One region of the Cryobacterium soli genome, then DNA from elsewhere that is predicted to be linked to it. Evidence: predicted binding sites of a transcription regulator. Region 1 holds the regulator's gene; the other holds the start of a gene.
The links. The regulator HspR, encoded in region 1, represses chaperone genes until heat shock. The targets are predictions, from matches to a motif close to AAGTTGAGTCNNNNNGACTCAACTT.
Positions count from the first base shown of each region.

Region 2: a site for HspR is predicted at 2,477-2,501, ahead of DOE79_RS17335 (Hsp20/alpha crystallin family protein). Genes of this name have one in related genera too.

Region 1 is NZ_CP030033.1:2,813,266-2,821,051, reverse strand. Features, by position in the region: gene DOE79_RS13080 (putative quinol monooxygenase) at 1-1, shown strand, start outside; gene DOE79_RS13075 (LysR family transcriptional regulator) at 16-951, opposite strand; gene DOE79_RS20915 (Rossmann-fold NAD(P)-binding domain-containing protein) at 1,071-1,316, opposite strand; gene DOE79_RS13070 (SDR family NAD(P)-dependent oxidoreductase) at 1,277-1,750, opposite strand; gene DOE79_RS13065 (helix-turn-helix transcriptional regulator) at 1,852-2,724, shown strand; gene DOE79_RS13060 (heat shock protein transcriptional repressor HspR) at 2,824-3,237, opposite strand; gene DOE79_RS13055 (DnaJ C-terminal domain-containing protein) at 3,247-4,260, opposite strand; gene DOE79_RS13050 (nucleotide exchange factor GrpE) at 4,253-4,939, opposite strand; gene dnaK (molecular chaperone DnaK) at 4,939-6,804, opposite strand; gene DOE79_RS13040 (response regulator transcription factor) at 7,091-7,786, shown strand, end outside.
Region 2 is NZ_CP030033.1:3,727,223-3,735,008, forward strand. Features, by position in the region: gene DOE79_RS17325 (stealth family protein) at 1-927, shown strand, start outside; gene DOE79_RS17330 (phosphodiesterase) at 857-1,795, opposite strand; gene DOE79_RS17335 (Hsp20/alpha crystallin family protein) at 1,964-2,416, opposite strand; gene DOE79_RS17340 (hypothetical protein) at 2,629-2,856, opposite strand; gene DOE79_RS17345 (phosphatase PAP2 family protein) at 2,973-3,809, shown strand; gene DOE79_RS17350 (type III polyketide synthase) at 3,901-5,157, shown strand; gene DOE79_RS17360 (methyltransferase domain-containing protein) at 5,162-5,902, shown strand; gene DOE79_RS17365 (FAD-dependent oxidoreductase) at 5,895-7,058, shown strand; gene DOE79_RS17370 (DUF7059 domain-containing protein) at 7,300-7,786, shown strand, end outside.

The DNA of each region.
Region 1 (7,786 bases):
GCCCCAGACGGTTGCTCAGGCCGCAGTGCCCACGCGGTCGTCTGCTGCACCGAGGACCTCGGTGCCGGTCCGGGCGGCGGCGACGTCTTCGAGTAGTTGCTCGAGGAACGCCGACGCGGCCGGGCTCGGCTCGTCGGCCACGGCGACGGCCACGGTCCACTCAGGCACGCTGGCCGGCAGCGGCACGGCCACGAGGTCATCCGGCCGCTTCTGCGCGAAACTCGTGGGCACGATCGCCACACCGAGGTTGTATCCCACCAATTCGAGCAGCGGATGCACGTCGTTGACCTCCAGCGCCGCCCGGTACTCGAAGCCGGCCGCGGCGAACGCGCGCCGGGCGAGCATATGCGCGCCCCAGCCGGCCTGGAAGCCGACCAGGGGCTCGGCCCGGAGGGTCTCCAGGTCTACCTCGTCGAGGGACGCGACGGGGTGGTCGGGGTGGCAGAGCACCACCATCTTCTGGCTGCTCAACGGGTGCAGGCGCACCCCGGGCGGGGTGTCGCCTGTCACCACGACCAGGGCAACGTCGGTGGTGCCGCTCGCCACGCCCTCGATGAGCTCGACGGAGCCCACCTGGCGCAGCCGCACCTCAACCCCCTGGTTGGCGGTGCGGAAGCGGGCGAGCTCGGCGGGCAGGTCCACGGAGCCCAGGCACGGCTCGGCGCCCACGGTGAGGCGGCCGCGCATCAGGCCGCGCACCGCGGCGACCGCGTTCTGGGCGGCGGCGGCGCTCGCGAGCGTGCGCAGCGCATCTGCCAGCAGGGCCTGGCCGGCGGCCGTGAGCTCGACCCGGCGGGTGCTGCGGATGAACAGCGACGTGCCCAGCTCGATCTCGAGCGCCCGAATGGACGCGGAGAGCCCCGACTGGGAGATGTGCAGCAGCTCGGCTGCCCGGGTGAAGTGGCGTTCGTCGGCGACCGTCACAAAGTGCTCAAGCTGGCGCAATTCCATTCAGCAATCTTATTACTGAGTGCGGCGGCGATCAGAAGACGGCACGCTGGTCGAGCCCGCTGGTTGAGCCTGTCGAAACCCCCACACGCTGGTCGAGCCTGTCGAGACCGCGGGACTGCTCAGTAGTCGATGCGGCCGGTTCGGTTGTGGAACTCGCCGGTGGGGCCGGTCGGGCCCAGGAGGGCCAGGGCCACCGTCGCATCCGTGCCCTCGGTCACCGTCTGGTGGCCGCCGTGGCGATTGAAGTCCGTGGCGGTGTACCCGGGGTCGCTCACGTTGATGCGGAACGACGGCAGGTTCTTCGCGTACTGCACGGTAAGCGCGATCACCGCGGCCTTCGATGCCGCGTAGGGGATGGCTGGCACCGGGAACTCGTCGTGTCCCTCGGTGCTGAGAAAACGGGCCAGCCGACGCCTGACGCGACGTTGACGATCACCGGATGCGCCGAGCGGCGAAGCGCGGGCAACGCGGCCTGGGTGACGCGCACGATCCCCAGCACATTCGTGTCGAACACCGCGGCCATCGTCTCGGTCGATAGGTCATCGACCCCGAACGAGGTGCCGAGGATGCCGGCGTTGTTGACGAGCACGTCCAGGTCGGGCAGGGAGGCGAACGCGGCGTCGACGCTCGCCTGGTCGGTGACGTCCAGCTGCACGGGGTGGGCGCCCAGCTCACGGGCGGCATCCCCGTTCGCAAGGTCGCGCATCCCGGCGTAGACGGTGTGGCCGGCCTCGATGAGGCGGCGGGCGGTTTCGAGGCCGAGGCTCTTGTTGGCCCCGGTGATGAGTGTGAGTGTCATTGGTCCATGCTGCGGCCCGCACCCGCATTCACCCAGGCACCCCTCGACGGTGGGACTGCGAGTACCACGATGAATCGAGCGGCGCCGGGCAGAATGGGGCCATGAGTGAATTCGCCAGCGTGCTGCGTGCGTGGCGCGACCGCGTGCGGCCAGCGGATGTCGGGCTGCCGGCCGGCGCTGGACGCCGAACTACCGGCCTCCGCCGCGAAGAGCTCGCCGCCCTCGCCGGCGTGAGCGTGGACTACATCGTGCGTCTCGAGCAGGGCCGAGCGGTCAATCCCTCCCCGCAGATGCTGGGCGCCCTGGCTCTCGCCCTGCGCGTGACCCCGGCCGAGCGTGACCACCTCTACCGGGTCGCCGGCGTCGCCCCTCCGGCCCGCGGGACAGTGCCTGAGCACGTGACCCCTGGCGTGCAGCGGATCATCGACAGGCTGGGGGACGTGCCGATGGCTGTGTTCACCGCGTCCCACGACATCCTGCTGTGGAACCCGCTCTGGGCCGCCCTGACCGGCGACCCGTCGCGCTATGTCGGCATCGAACGCAATCTGGTCTGGCGGCATTTCATGTGGGGGCATGAGGGTGTCGAGTTCGACGCCCAGCACGAAGAGGACTTCGCCAGCGACCTCGCGGCTGACCTGCGCACGGCCGTGGGCCGGTACCCGCACGACGGCCAACTGGCGCAGCTGGTGGCCCGGCTGCGTGCCGCGTCGCCCGAATTCGAACGCCGCTGGGGCGAGGCCCGGGTGGCCGAGCACCGCTGGAGCCGGAAAACCGTCACCCGCACCGCGGTCGGGCCCATCACCGTCGACTGCGACGTGATGACGGTGCCCGGCGGCGACCTGCGCATCGTGGTCTACACGGTCGTGCCCGGCAGTGCAGACGAGCAGAAGCTCGACCTGCTGCGGGTCACGGGCCTGCAGTCGCTCACCCCAGCATTCGATGCCACCGGCTCGGCCAGTGAACCCGCCGGTTGAGCTCGTCGAACCCAGGCGACGTACGACGACAGGCCGGCTCACGAGGTCTCGACGAGCTCGACCGACGAGACGGGCGCGAATACACGCCGGATCGGGTCGCTATTTGTCGAGGGGGCGCCAGATCACGATCTGGTTGGAGCGGCGGGTGCGGGTTCCCGCGCGCATCGAGATGACCTCGCCGGCGGAGCCGGCCGCGAAGACACGGCGGCCCGGCCGGTTGAGCAGTTCGTCGGCCAGGGCGGCCTCGAGGTCGCCCACCCGGTTCCGCAGTGAACGCACGGTGTCCTCTAACGCGAGAATGCGCCGGATGCCTTCCAGGCTCACGCCCTCAGCGCCCAGGTCGGCGATCTCCCGCAGCCGGGCCACGTCGCGCATTGAATAGCGGCGCGAGCGGCCCGGCGTGCGGTCGGGGCTGACGAGGCCCAGGCGGTCGTATTGCCGCAGGGTTTGCGGGTGCATCCCGGCAAGCTCTGCGGCGGTACTGATCACGAAGACCCGGGTGTTCTCATCCATCGGCGTTCGTTACCCCTTGGCCCGGGCGATGAGTTCGTCGCGCGGGTTCTCCTTGGGCAGGGCCTCGTTGAAGGCGAGGAGTTTCTCCTCGGCGTCCTTCGAGAGGTGCGACGGCACGGCCACCTGGACTACGGCGAGCAGGTCGCCGGTGCCCTTCGGCGTGACGACGCCGCGGCCCTTGACCCGGAGTACCCGGCCACTGGGGGTGCCGGGGGCCACGCGCAGCTTCACCGGGGGCCCGCCGAGGGTGGGCACCTCGATGGTGGCGCCGAGAGCGGCCTCGACGAAGGTCACCGGCACGTTCACGCGCAGGTTCAGACCCTCACGCTCGAAGACCGGGTGCTTGCGCACGGTCACGGTGAGCACGATGTCTCCGGGCTCGCCGCCATCCGGGCTGGGTTGCCCCTGCCCGCGCAGCTTGATCTTCTGGCCGTCGGCGACGCCCGCGGGGATCTTGACCTTGATCGGCCGACCCTCCTGCGTCTGCAGGGTGATCTGATCGCCGTGGGTGGCGGTGATGAAGTCGACCGTGGTGGACGCGATGACGTCGCGGCCCTTGCTGGGGCCGCCGAAACCGCGGTAGCCGCCGCTCGGCGTGCCGAACCGGCCACCGGCAGCGCCGGCGCCCTGTCCGCCACGGCCGAACATGCCACCGAGGATGTCATCGAAGCCGGCCTGCTCATAGGAGTAGCCCTGTTGCCGGGCTCCCCCGCCGAACATGCCGCCGAAGACGTCGTCGAACCCACCCTGCTGGCCACCCTGGCCAGGGGCGGTGAAGCGAGCTCCACCGCCCATGGCGCGCACGGCGTCGTACTCCTTGCGCTGTTCGGGGTCACCGATCACCGAGTGGGCCTCGCTGATCTCCTTGAACTTCGCCTCCGCTGCGGGGTTGCCCGGGTTGGAGTCGGGGTGGTACTTCCGCGCGAGCTTGCGGTACGCCTTCTTCAGGTCGGCGGCGGAGACGTCTTTCGAGACCCCGAGAACCTTGTAGAAGTCCTTGTCGAACCAGTCCTGGCTAGCCATCGCTCGGTACCTGCACGACGACCTTGGCGACCCGCAGCAGCGAGGAACCGAGGTAGTAGCCGGTCTCGACGACATCGCCGACGGTTTCCACCTCGACGTCCGGGCTGGGCTGCTGGAAGATGGCCTCGTGCACGGTGGGGTCGAAGACGTCGCCGACCGAACCGTACGGCTTGAGGCCGATGCGCTCGGTGCTGGCGCGCAGCTTCGCCGCGATGGTCGCGAAAGCGGTGTCGCCCTCGAGGTCGCCGTGCTTCTCCGCCCGGTACAGGTCGTCGAGCACCGGCAGCAGCACCTTGACGACCTCTCCGGTGACGCGCTCGCGCTCGATCTCGCGGTTCGCCTCGGTGCGCTTACGGTAGTTCGCGTACTCGGCGGTGACCCGCTTGAGGTCGGCGAGGTGCTCGTTCGAGGGATCGTTGGCTTCGAGGTTGGCCGCGTCCAGGATGTCCTGCACGGTCAGCTCGTCCTCTTCGATGCCCTCGGCGCTCGCGGCGTCGGGCGTCTCGCCCTGCTTCACCTCGGACGCCTCGGTCGCACCGACCGCGGCGGCCAGCTCGGCCTCCGCGTCCGTCGCGGCGTCGGACCCGCCCGCCGCGGAGGCGCCCGAGTCGGGCGCTCCCGCAGCAGAGGCGGATTCTTCTTCGGGACGGTTCTCGTCCGGGCGCTTGGAGTCGCCCATTACTTCTTCGCTTCGTCCTCGTCGTCGACAACCTCGGCGTCGACAACGTCTTCGTCGGTCTTGCCGGCGTCAGCGGGCTCGGCGTTCTCGGACGCGCCGGACGCGGCATCCGCCTGGCTGGAGGCGTAGATGGCCTCGCCGAGCTTGCCCTGGCTCTCGTTGAGCTTGTCGAACGCGGTCTTCACTGCGTCGTCGTCGTCTCCGGCGAGAGCGGACTTGAGAGCGTCGACGTCGCCCTGCACCTCGGTCTTGACGTCCTCGGGCAGCTTGTCGTCGTTCTCCTTGATCAGCTTCTCGATCGAGTAAGCGAGCTGCTCGGCCGTGTTGCGGGTCTCGGCGGCTTCACGGCGACGCTTGTCTTCTGCGGCGTGCTCTTCACCCTCGCGCACCATGCGCTCGATGTCTTCCTTGCCCAGCGCGGTGCCGCCGGTGATGGTCATCGACTGCTCCTTGCCGGTGCCCTTGTCCTTGGCGGACACGTGCACGATGCCGTTGGCGTCGAGGTCGAAGGTGACCTCGACCTGCGGGATGCCGCGCGGCGCCGGCGCGATGCCGGTGAGCTCGAAGGTGCCCAGGTTCTTGTTGTCGCGGGTGAACTCGCGCTCGCCCTGGAAGACCTGGATGGCCACGGACGGCTGGTTGTCGTCGGCCGTGGTGAAGGTCTCGCTGCGCTTGGTGGGGATGGCAGTGTTGCGCTCGATGAGGCGCGTCATGATGCCGCCCTTGGTCTCGATGCCGAGGCTGAGCGGGGTGACGTCGATGAGCAGAACGTCCTTGCGCTCGCCCTTCAGCACACCGGCCTGGAGGGCGGCGCCGACGGCGACGACCTCGTCGGGGTTGACACCCTTGTTAGGGTCCTTGCCACCGGTCTCGCTCTTGACGAGCTCGTACACGGCGGGCATCCGGGTGGAGCCACCGACGAGAACGACGTGCGCGATGTCCTCGACCTTGACGCCGGCCTCACGGATGACGTCCTGGAACGGCTTCTTGGTGCGGTCGAGCAGGTCTTCGGTCATCTTCTCGAACTGGGCGCGGGTGAGCGTCTCGTCGAGGTTGGCCGGGCCGTTCTCCGTGAGGGAGAGGTAGGGCAGCTGGATGCTGGTGGACATGCTCGAGGAAAGTTCCTTCTTGGCCTGCTCCGCGGCTTCCTTGAGGCGCTGCTTGGCGATCTTGTCCTTGGAGACGTCGACGCCGGTGGTTTCCTTGAACTTCTTGATCAGGTGGTCCACGATGCGCTGGTCCCAGTCGTCGCCGCCGAGGCGGTTGTCACCGGCGGTCGAACGCACCTGGATGGTGGAGAACTCGTCGTCCTTGCCCACCTCGAGGAGGGAGACGTCGAAGGTTCCGCCACCGAGGTCGAAGACCAGGATGAGCTCGTCTTCCTTACCGCGGTCCAGGCCGTAGGCCAGGGCGGCCGCGGTGGGCTCGTTGATGATGCGCAGCACGTTGAGGCCGGCGATCTCGCCGGCTTCCTTCGTGGCCTGACGCTCGGCGTCGTTGAAGTAGGCGGGAACTGTGATGACGGCATCCGTCACCTTGTCGCCCAGGTACTGCTCGGCGTCGCGCTTGAGCTTGGCCAGGATGCGGGCGGAGATCTCCTGCGGGGTGTACTTCTTGTCGTCGATGGCGACGGTCCAGTTGGTGCCGACGTGGCGCTTGACCGACGAGATGGTGCGGTCCACGTTGGTGACGGCCTGGCGCTTGGCGGTCTCACCGACGAGAACCTCGCCGTCCTTGGTGAATGCGACCACCGAGGGGGTGGTGCGGAAACCTTCAGCGTTTGCGATGACGGTGGGTTCTCCACCCTCGAGAACGGCCACCACCGAGTTAGTGGTTCCGAGGTCAATGCCGACTGCACGAGCCATGTGAGAGTATCTCCTTCAAAAGATGGGGTTCAAGGCGTATTGCTAAGACTTGAGTGTTGCTGACTCAAGTGTGGCACCGGCAGAAAAAACCGTCAAGTTGACGCGGGCAAACTTGAGTCATGCGGGCTCAACTCTCAGCATCTTCACAAGCTCGGGGGCCCGGATGTCCCCCGTGGGAGGCACTCCCAGGTGAACCCTGAGACAATATCGTGTGCCAGCCTTGCCCCCGCCCGACCCGATCGCGGACTCCGTGCGCCGCCGCGCCGTGCTCGCGAAGCTCCCGCGCATCTCCCGGCTCGACGGCACGGCCATCCGGGTTCTGCTCGTCGATGACGAAGACACCCTCACCACTCTGGTCAGCCTCGCGCTCAGTTATGAGGGCTGGTTGGTGGATGTGGCGCACACCGGCCAGGATGCGTTGCGCGCGTACCGTGCCAACCGGCCCGATGTGATCATCCTCGACATCATGCTGCCCGACACCGACGGGCTGAGCGTGCTGCGGCATCTGCGCGACAATGGATCGAGCACCCCCACCCTGTTCTTGACCGCGCGCGACTCCGTGGACGACCGGATCATCGGCCTCACCGTCGGCGGCGACGACTACATGACCAAGCCGTTCAATCTGGAGGAGCTGGTGGCCCGGCTGCGTGGGCTGCTGCGGCGCACCGTGCAGGCGGCGCCGGACGACGGCTCCAGGCTCGTGGTCGGCGATCTCAGTCTCGACGAGACCAGTTACCAGGTGCGGCGCGGCGACACCGACATCATGCTCACCACGACCGAGTTCGACCTGCTGCGCTACTTCATGCGCAATCCGATGCGGGTGCTCAGCCGTGCGCAGATCCTCGACGAGGTGTGGAACTACGACTTCGCCGGCAAGGCGAGCATCGTGGACTTGTACGTGTCCTACCTGCGCAAGAAGATCGACGCCGACCGGCCTCCCATGCTGCAGACCGTGCGCGGTGTGGGGTACCTGTTGCGGGCC
Region 2 (7,786 bases), 910 kb from region 1:
ATGTTCGCGCCGTGGGTACGCCGCATCTTCATCGCCACCGACTCGCCGGCCCCCGAGTGGCTCGTCGACCACCCCCGGGTGACGATCATGAACAGCGAAGACTTCTTCCCCGACACCAGCGTGCTGCCCACGCACAACTCGCACGCCGTCGAAAGCCAGCTGCACCACATCCCGGGTATCGCCGAACACTTCATCTACTCCAACGACGACATGTTCTTCGGCCGCCCGGTGGGCCCGGAGCTGTTCTACTCGCCCGGCGGCATCACCAAGTTCGTCGAGGCGGCCACCCGCATCGGCCTGGGCGACAACGACCCGAGCCGCAGCGGCTTCGAGAACGCCGCGCGGGTCAACCGGGCGCTGCTGCGCGAACGCTTCGGCAAGGTCACCACCCGGCACCTCGAGCACACGCCGGCGCCGCTGCGCAAGAGCGTCATGTTCGAGCTGGAGGCCGAGTTCCCCGAGGACTTCCGGCGCACCATGGCCAGCCGGTTCCGCTCCGCCACCGACATCTCGGTGACGAACTCGCTCTACCACTACTACGCCCTGGCCACCGGCCGGGCGGTGGAGCAGACCCAGGCGCGTTCGCTCTACGTGGAGACCACCCTCAAGCTGGCCCTGCGCCAGATGAGCAAGCTGCTCAAGCGCCGCGACCAGGACATGTTCTGCCTCAACGACGGCAGCTTCCCCGAGATCTCCGACGAGGTGCGCACCGAGGCCGTCACCGATTTCCTCGAACGCTACTTCCCGATCGTGGCACCGTGGGAACGCGAAAGCGTCATCGCGGAGAGCCAGCACGGCGAGGACACCCTCATCGAGAGCGTCCTCGGCACCGGCTCCGCCGCGATGGCGGGCGACGTCAGCGCAGAACCGGGATCGGCCTGGTCATTGGCGGCTCGCGGTACGCGGGCAGAGACCCAGCAGGCATGATCTCGATACCGGATGCGGCCAGTCGGCGGGCGCTTTCGGCCGGGTCGATGTAGTCGAGAGCTTCGTACTCGCCCAGCGGCACCACCGAGTGCAGCACAGTGTCTGCGTAGACGTGCACGAGGTTGAACGCCCGGGCGCCGTCGCGGCCGCGGGTGCCGCCCACGGGAACGTTGAGGTCCTGCGTGTAGCAGGTGGCCGAGGCCACCGACACAGGGATGCCGGCGAAGGTCGCCGTGGACGAGTAGTGCAGGTGCCCGGCCAGGATGCTTCGCACATCCGTGCCGCGCAGCACCTGCGCGAGGCTGGCCTGGTCGCGCAGCTCCACCGACACCGACAGGTCGAGCATGCTCGGTACGGGCGGGTGGTGCATGGCGAGAATGGTGCCGTCCGGCGCCGGGAAGCTGAGCTGTTCGCTGAGCCACTCGAGTTGGCGTTCGGAGATCTCGCCGTAGTGGCTGCCCGGAACCGTGGTGTCGAACGTGATGATCCGCAGCCCGCCGACGTAGTCGACGTGGTCGATCGGCGCGAGGCTGGGCTCCTGGCCGAGCAACTCGGTGCGGAAGTTCGCCCGGTTGTCGTGGTTGCCCATCACCCACAGCACCTTGGCGCCGAGACGGGCGGCCGCGGGCTCCACAATGCCGCGCAGTTGCGCATAGGCATGCGGTTCGCCCTTGTCGGCCAGGTCGCCGGTGATGATGATGGCGTCTGGCCTGCTGCCCGACGCCTCCACATCCGCAAACAACCGTTGCACGTGTGCGGCACTGTCCACGCTGCCGTAGAGACGATTGCCGTCTGCGAGCAGGTGCGTGTCGCTGAGGTGGAGAAGGAAATAATCCGGCCTGGGGTATTCGGCCGTTCGAATGCTCACGGAGCTTCCATTCGTTTGGTACTTAGGCACTTTACGGGGATTGCGCTGCGGATGCTACAAATTCAGTCGATCAGAGAAATATGAACATAGCGTGTACAACACGCGAAAAGACAGGACCCGGAGGGAATTCCCTCCGGGTCCGTGGGTCGACCGGGCGTATCCGGCGTCTTACTTCTCCAGGTGTTTCTCGCCTTCCTTCACCGTCAGGGTCTCCTGCTGGTCGGCGTTCTCGGTGCTCACCTCGATCTTGCGGGGCTTGGCCGCCTCGCTCACGGGGATGGTCACCGACAGCACGCCGTTGGCGTACTTCGCGCTGATGTTGTCGAGGTCGATGCCCTGGCCCAGGTTCAACTGGCGCAGGAACGACCCCGCGGTGCGCTCCCGAGTGAGCCACTTCACGTTGTCGTGGCTGGCCAGGGTGCGCTCGCCCCGGATGGTGAGCAACTGCCCGTCCACATCGATGTCGACGGATCCGGGGTCGATGCCGGGCATGTCGGCGTCCAGCACGTAAACGTCACCGGACCGGTACAGGTCCATGGGCATCACCCGCGGGCCGCGCACATCCATCAGGGCGCCGGCGACGCGATCCAGTTCGCGGAAGGGATCGTAGTTCATGGCCATGTTCAACTCACTTTCTTCGATATCGTCGGCACGGGCCTGCTGGCCCGGCCGGGGGTTCCAAACTTGAGTCCAGTCGACTCAACTACAACTATTATTTGACACGATCTCACGGCTCGCAACCCGTGCGCGGACCCGTTCAGCGAAGTCTCAGCCGCGCCTGCGGGCACGGTGAACCACCGGATGCGCTCCGGGAGAATGCCACCATCCAGCGGTCAGGGGTGGGTGAGGCCGGGCGTCGTAGACGGCAGTACCGGGGTCTCGCCCTCGCCGTGCTCGTACGGTTCGCCGTGCTCGTTGCTGGCGGTCACTGCGCGACGGCGCTCCGATTCGAAGTCGCCCTCCAGCCCGGGAAAGCCGCCGCGGTCGCGGGGGTCGTCGGGCTCCTGACGCCGCACGGCCGCGCGGTCGGCGCGCTCCTGCTTCGTCTTCTTACTGAACATATTCCGACGCTACGCCGCCGGTATCGCCTGTCAAGGGGCGGCCGGCACGACGTCGCATGCAGGACTCGTGCACGGCCCTTTCACGGTTCACTCATGCTCGCGTGGGACAGTAGAGGGTGTCTTCGACCTCCCGCCTCACGCCCGCTCGTTACGTGGGCGCCGCTGTGCTGTGCGCCGTGGCATTCCTCGCGCTGTACCTGTTCTTCGTGCGTGATGAGACCGGGCAGGCCATCGACCAGCTGGCCTTCAACGGAGCCGAGAATGAGACCACGGGCACCGAGGTCACCCTGAGCCTGCTGGATCTGATCCCCTCCGTGATGGTCGGCGTCGGGGCCGTCGTGAGCCTCGCCATCGCCGCCGTGCGCCGGGCCTGGTTCCCACTTTTCGTGGCCGTCGGCAGCGCCATGGCCGCGGTGATCACCACCCAGCTGCTTAAGAACATCGTCCTCACCCGGCCGGACCTCGGCGTGGAGGGCTATGTGTCCAACTCATTCCCGTCCGGGCATACGACGGTGGCGGCGGCCTCCGCTCTCGTGGTGTTCCTCGTGGCGAGCCCGCACACGCGCTGGCTCGCGGGCACGATCGGCGCCGCCTTCGCGGTGGCGGCGGGCGTCTCCACCCTGGTCAGCCTGTGGCACCGACCCAGTGACGTGATCGCCGCCCTGCTCGTGGTGTCGTTCTGGGGATGCGTCGGCGGCGCCGTGCTCACCAGGGCCGGCGGCCGACAACGCGCCGCCCGCACGCCCACCCCCGCGCAGGTGGGCCTGCGCCTGCAGACCTGGATCGCCGTGCTGGCCGCGATCGTCACCGCCGTGGCCGTGGGGATCGGCGCGACCGGCGCGTTCGGCACCTCCGCCGCCCCGGCCGCTTACCTCGGCGCGGTCACCGCCATCGTCGCCGTGGGATTCGCGCTGGCCATCACCGCGACCCGGCTCTTCGACCGGCTGCCGTAACCGTCGGGCCAAGTCCCGGGCGGGCGCATCCGTTCGCGCCGCGCCGCGCCAGGGGGGTGTGCGGCCACGAAAGTGCGTGTAACACTGGGGCATGGCCGTCACGCTGAGAGCGCTCCAGACCGTTGTACCGCCCACCGTGCTTGTGCAGGAGCAGGTGCGGGACATTTTCGCCGCCCAACCGGGCCTGAGCCGGTTGGCCCAGCGGTTGGTCACGGCATCCTTCAATCTTTCGGGCATCGACACCCGGCATACCGTGATCGAGGAACTCACCCTCGACTCCACCGTGGCCGAGCCGCAGTTCTTCGACGCCGCCACGCAACGGCTGCTCATGCCGGGCACCCGGGTGCGCAACGAGCTCTACATCGAGCAGGCCACGAAGCTGTTCGTGGAGGCCGGCCGCCGGGCCATCAACGCGTGCCCTGGGCTGGAGGCCTCCGACATCACCCACGTCGTGACCGTGTCCTGCACGGGCTTCTACGCGCCAGGCCCCGACTACATGCTCGTGCGCGAGCTGGGCCTGGCGCCATCGACGCAGCGCTATCACCTGGGCTTCATGGGATGCTACGCGGCGATGCCGGCGTTGCGCACGGCCAAGCAGTTCGTGGAGGCCGACCCGAACGCCGTGGTGCTCGTAGTCAGCGCAGAGCTGTGCTCGTTGCACCTGCGCACCTCGAGCGACCCCGACACCATCGTGGCGTCGTCCCTCTTCTCGGATGGCGCGGCCGCCGGCATCGTGAGCAGCCGCCCGCCGGCCGCCGGTGAGAACGCCCTCAACCTCGACCACTTCGAGACCGTGATCACGCCCGTGGGGGAGGGCGACATGGCCTGGAAGATCGGCGACGAGGGGTTCGAGATGATCCTCAGCTCCTACGTGCCGCACATCATCGACGAGCACATCGAGTCGGCGCTCGCGCCGCTGTTCGGCCGGGACGAGTCCCTCACCCGGGCACTGGCCGCGGGCGTGGTCGCCGAGGCCGGAGCGGTCGCGGCGGAGGCGCAGGGCGACGGCGCGGATGCCAGTGCTGCAGCCGCCGAGCCGGGCCAGGTGCTCACCGCTGCAGCGCCGGGTTCCCCGCTCAGCACCGCGATCGCGCACTGGGCGATCCATCCGGGCGGTCGCAGCATCCTCGACAAGACCGAGACCAAGCTCGGCCTCACCGAGGCCCAGTTGGTTCCCTCCCGGGAGACCCTGCGCACCAACGGCAATATGTCCAGCGCCACCATCCTCTTCGTGATGAAGGCGATTCTCGAACAGGAGAACGCTGCCGCGGGGGACAGAGTCTGCGCCATGGCGTTCGGACCTGGCCTGACCGTGGAGTCGAGCCTGATGACCGTGTTGCGCGGCTGACGCCGTGTCTTTCTCGTTGCGGGACCGGGCCGTGGACACCGCCGAGATCATGGACGATCCGGACTGCGACCCCGACATGCTCCGCCGCACCTACGCGAACTTCCGGTACGTCAACGCTGTGGTGTCCGGTCTCCGGCACACCTACAAGCACGACATCCGGCCGCTGCTCTCGGCTGCGGTGCCGCGCACACTGCTCGACATCGGCTCCGGCGGCGGCGACGTCGCCCGTTCGCTGGCCCGCTGGGCCGCCAGGGATGGGGTGCGCCTGGCCGTGACGGGCATCGATCCGGATGCCCGCGCGCACGACTACGCCACGAGCCAGCCGCCGCTGCCCGGGCTCACGTTCCGCCGCGCGCTGAGTAGCGATCTCGTGGCCGGCGGGGAACGGTTCGACATCGTGCTGTCCAACCACGTGCTGCACCACCTCAGCGGCGGCGAACTGGGCGCGCTGCTCGTCGACTCCGAACGACTCAGCCGGGGTCTGGTGCTGCACGGCGACATCGAACGGGCGCCGCTGGCGTACCTGGGCTTCGGGCTGGGCACCTGGCCGTTCTTCCGGCGCTCGTTCATCCGCGCCGACGGGTTGACCTCCATTCGGCGCAGCTTCACCCGTGCGGAACTGGCCGCGTCGGTGCCGCCCGGCTGGACCGTGCACCGCGAGGTGCCCTACCGGCTGATGCTGCGTTGGAGCGCACCGTCGGGCACGCTGACCGCGGCGCGGCAGACGGGCCGGGCCCATGCGTGACGTGATCGTCGTGGGCGGCGGGCCCGTCGGTATCCTGCTGGGTTGTCTGCTCGCCGAACGCGGGGTGGACGTGGAGGTTCTCGAACGGCGCACCGAACCGTCGATGCACAGCAAGGCCATCGGCATCCACCCGCCGTCGATGCGGGTGCTGCGGCAGGCCGGCGTGGCCGAGGAGGTGCTCTCCCGCGCGGTGCGTATCGAATCCGGCAGCGTGCAGAGCGGCGGGCGCACCCTCGGCCGGTTGTCGTTCGCGCAGGTCACCGGCCGGTTCCCGTTTGTGGTGACCCTGCCGCAGCACGAGACAGAGGCCGTGCTGCGGGAGCGGTTCGCGGCGCTCAAGCCCGCGGGACTGCGCTCCGGCGTGGGCGTGGGCATGCTGCAGGAGCGCGGCGACCATGTGGACGTGCTCGCCGAGCCCAATGCGGCCAGAACGGAGTCCGACGGCGGCGGGCCGGAGATCGTGGCCCAGGCCCAGTATGTGGTGGTCGCCGACGGCGCCCGCGGTGCCCTGCGCGACGCGGTGGGCATCGAGTCCCGTGCGTTGGGCGGCGCGGGCACTTATCTCATGGCCGACTACCCTGACACCGGCGAACACGGCGACGAGGCGGTGCTGTTCTTCGAGGAGGGCGGCGTCGTCGAGTCGTTCCCGCTGCCCGGTGGCCGGCGTCGCTGGGTGGCCGCGACGCCCACCCTGCGAACGGATGCGTCCATCGCCGACCTGACCGCGCTCATCCTGCAGCGCACCGGCGTGCGCCTGCCGCCCTCGGAGTCCGTGCCCAGCTCGTTCTCGGTGCGGCAGCGGCTCGCGTCGACCATGGTGCACGGGCGGGTGCTGCTGGCCGGGGACGCGGCGCACGAGATCAGTCCGATCGGCGGGCAGGGCATGAACCTGGGCTGGCTCGACGCCGTGGCGCTCGCACCGGCGCTCGAACACGCCCTCGCCCAGCCCATCGAGGCGGCCGTGACGCTGGCCGGCTACGACCGGCGCCGCCGCCGCAGCGCCCGCATGGCCGTGCGGCAGGCCGGGTTCAACATGGCCATGGGCCGGCCGGTGAGCGGGCTGCGCTTGCGCGTGCGCAACGCCCTGGTGCGAGCCCTGGCGCTGCCGCCCCTGAACGCGCTGCTCTCCCGCGCGTTCACCATGCGCTGGCTCTGACCGTCCCTGCCGTTCGTCACCCCTGACGCGATCCGTTTTGCGGGTCGTGCCCGGTCGTCGGTCGAGCTTGTCGTGACCTGGTGACCGTGTTCGCGGGTCGTGCCCCTGTCGTCGGTCGAGCTTGTCGAGACTTGGTGACGCGGTCTGGAGGGCGGTGGACACGCTCGCGGGGTTTCGACAAGCTCGACCGACGTATCGTGGTGGGTCTGCCCGGATGCCGGGCGTGCAGTTGAATGGAGGGGTGACCGCACCTCTGATCGACCAGCTCCGCGCCGACCTCACCGCCGCCAACTTCTCGGTGACGGCTCTCACCGGGCTGTGGGGCATCGACGCCGATGCCGCCCTGCACCGCAACCAGCGGGTGCCGGCCCTCCGGGCTCTCGCCCGGCTGCGCGGCAGCCTCGTCCTGCTCGAGCCCAACGTCGTGCTCGCCCAACTCTTTGTGCTCGGCCTGCCCGTCGAGCGGGACGAGCTGGACACCGCCCTGCCCACCCTCGGCGCGGCCGGCGCCGAGCTGCTCGGCCTCGTCACCGCGCACCACGCGCATGCCGGCACCGCCGAGAATCCCACCGTGGACACCGGCCCCCGGCAGGTGGAACCCCTGGTGGACCTGCGCCCGTACAGCTTCGTCGACGCGCACGGCGCCGGCAGTTGGTGGATCACCTCCGACCTGGGCGAACTGGCTCTCGGGCATCCGCTCGGCGAGAACCACGTGCTCGGCGTGGGCG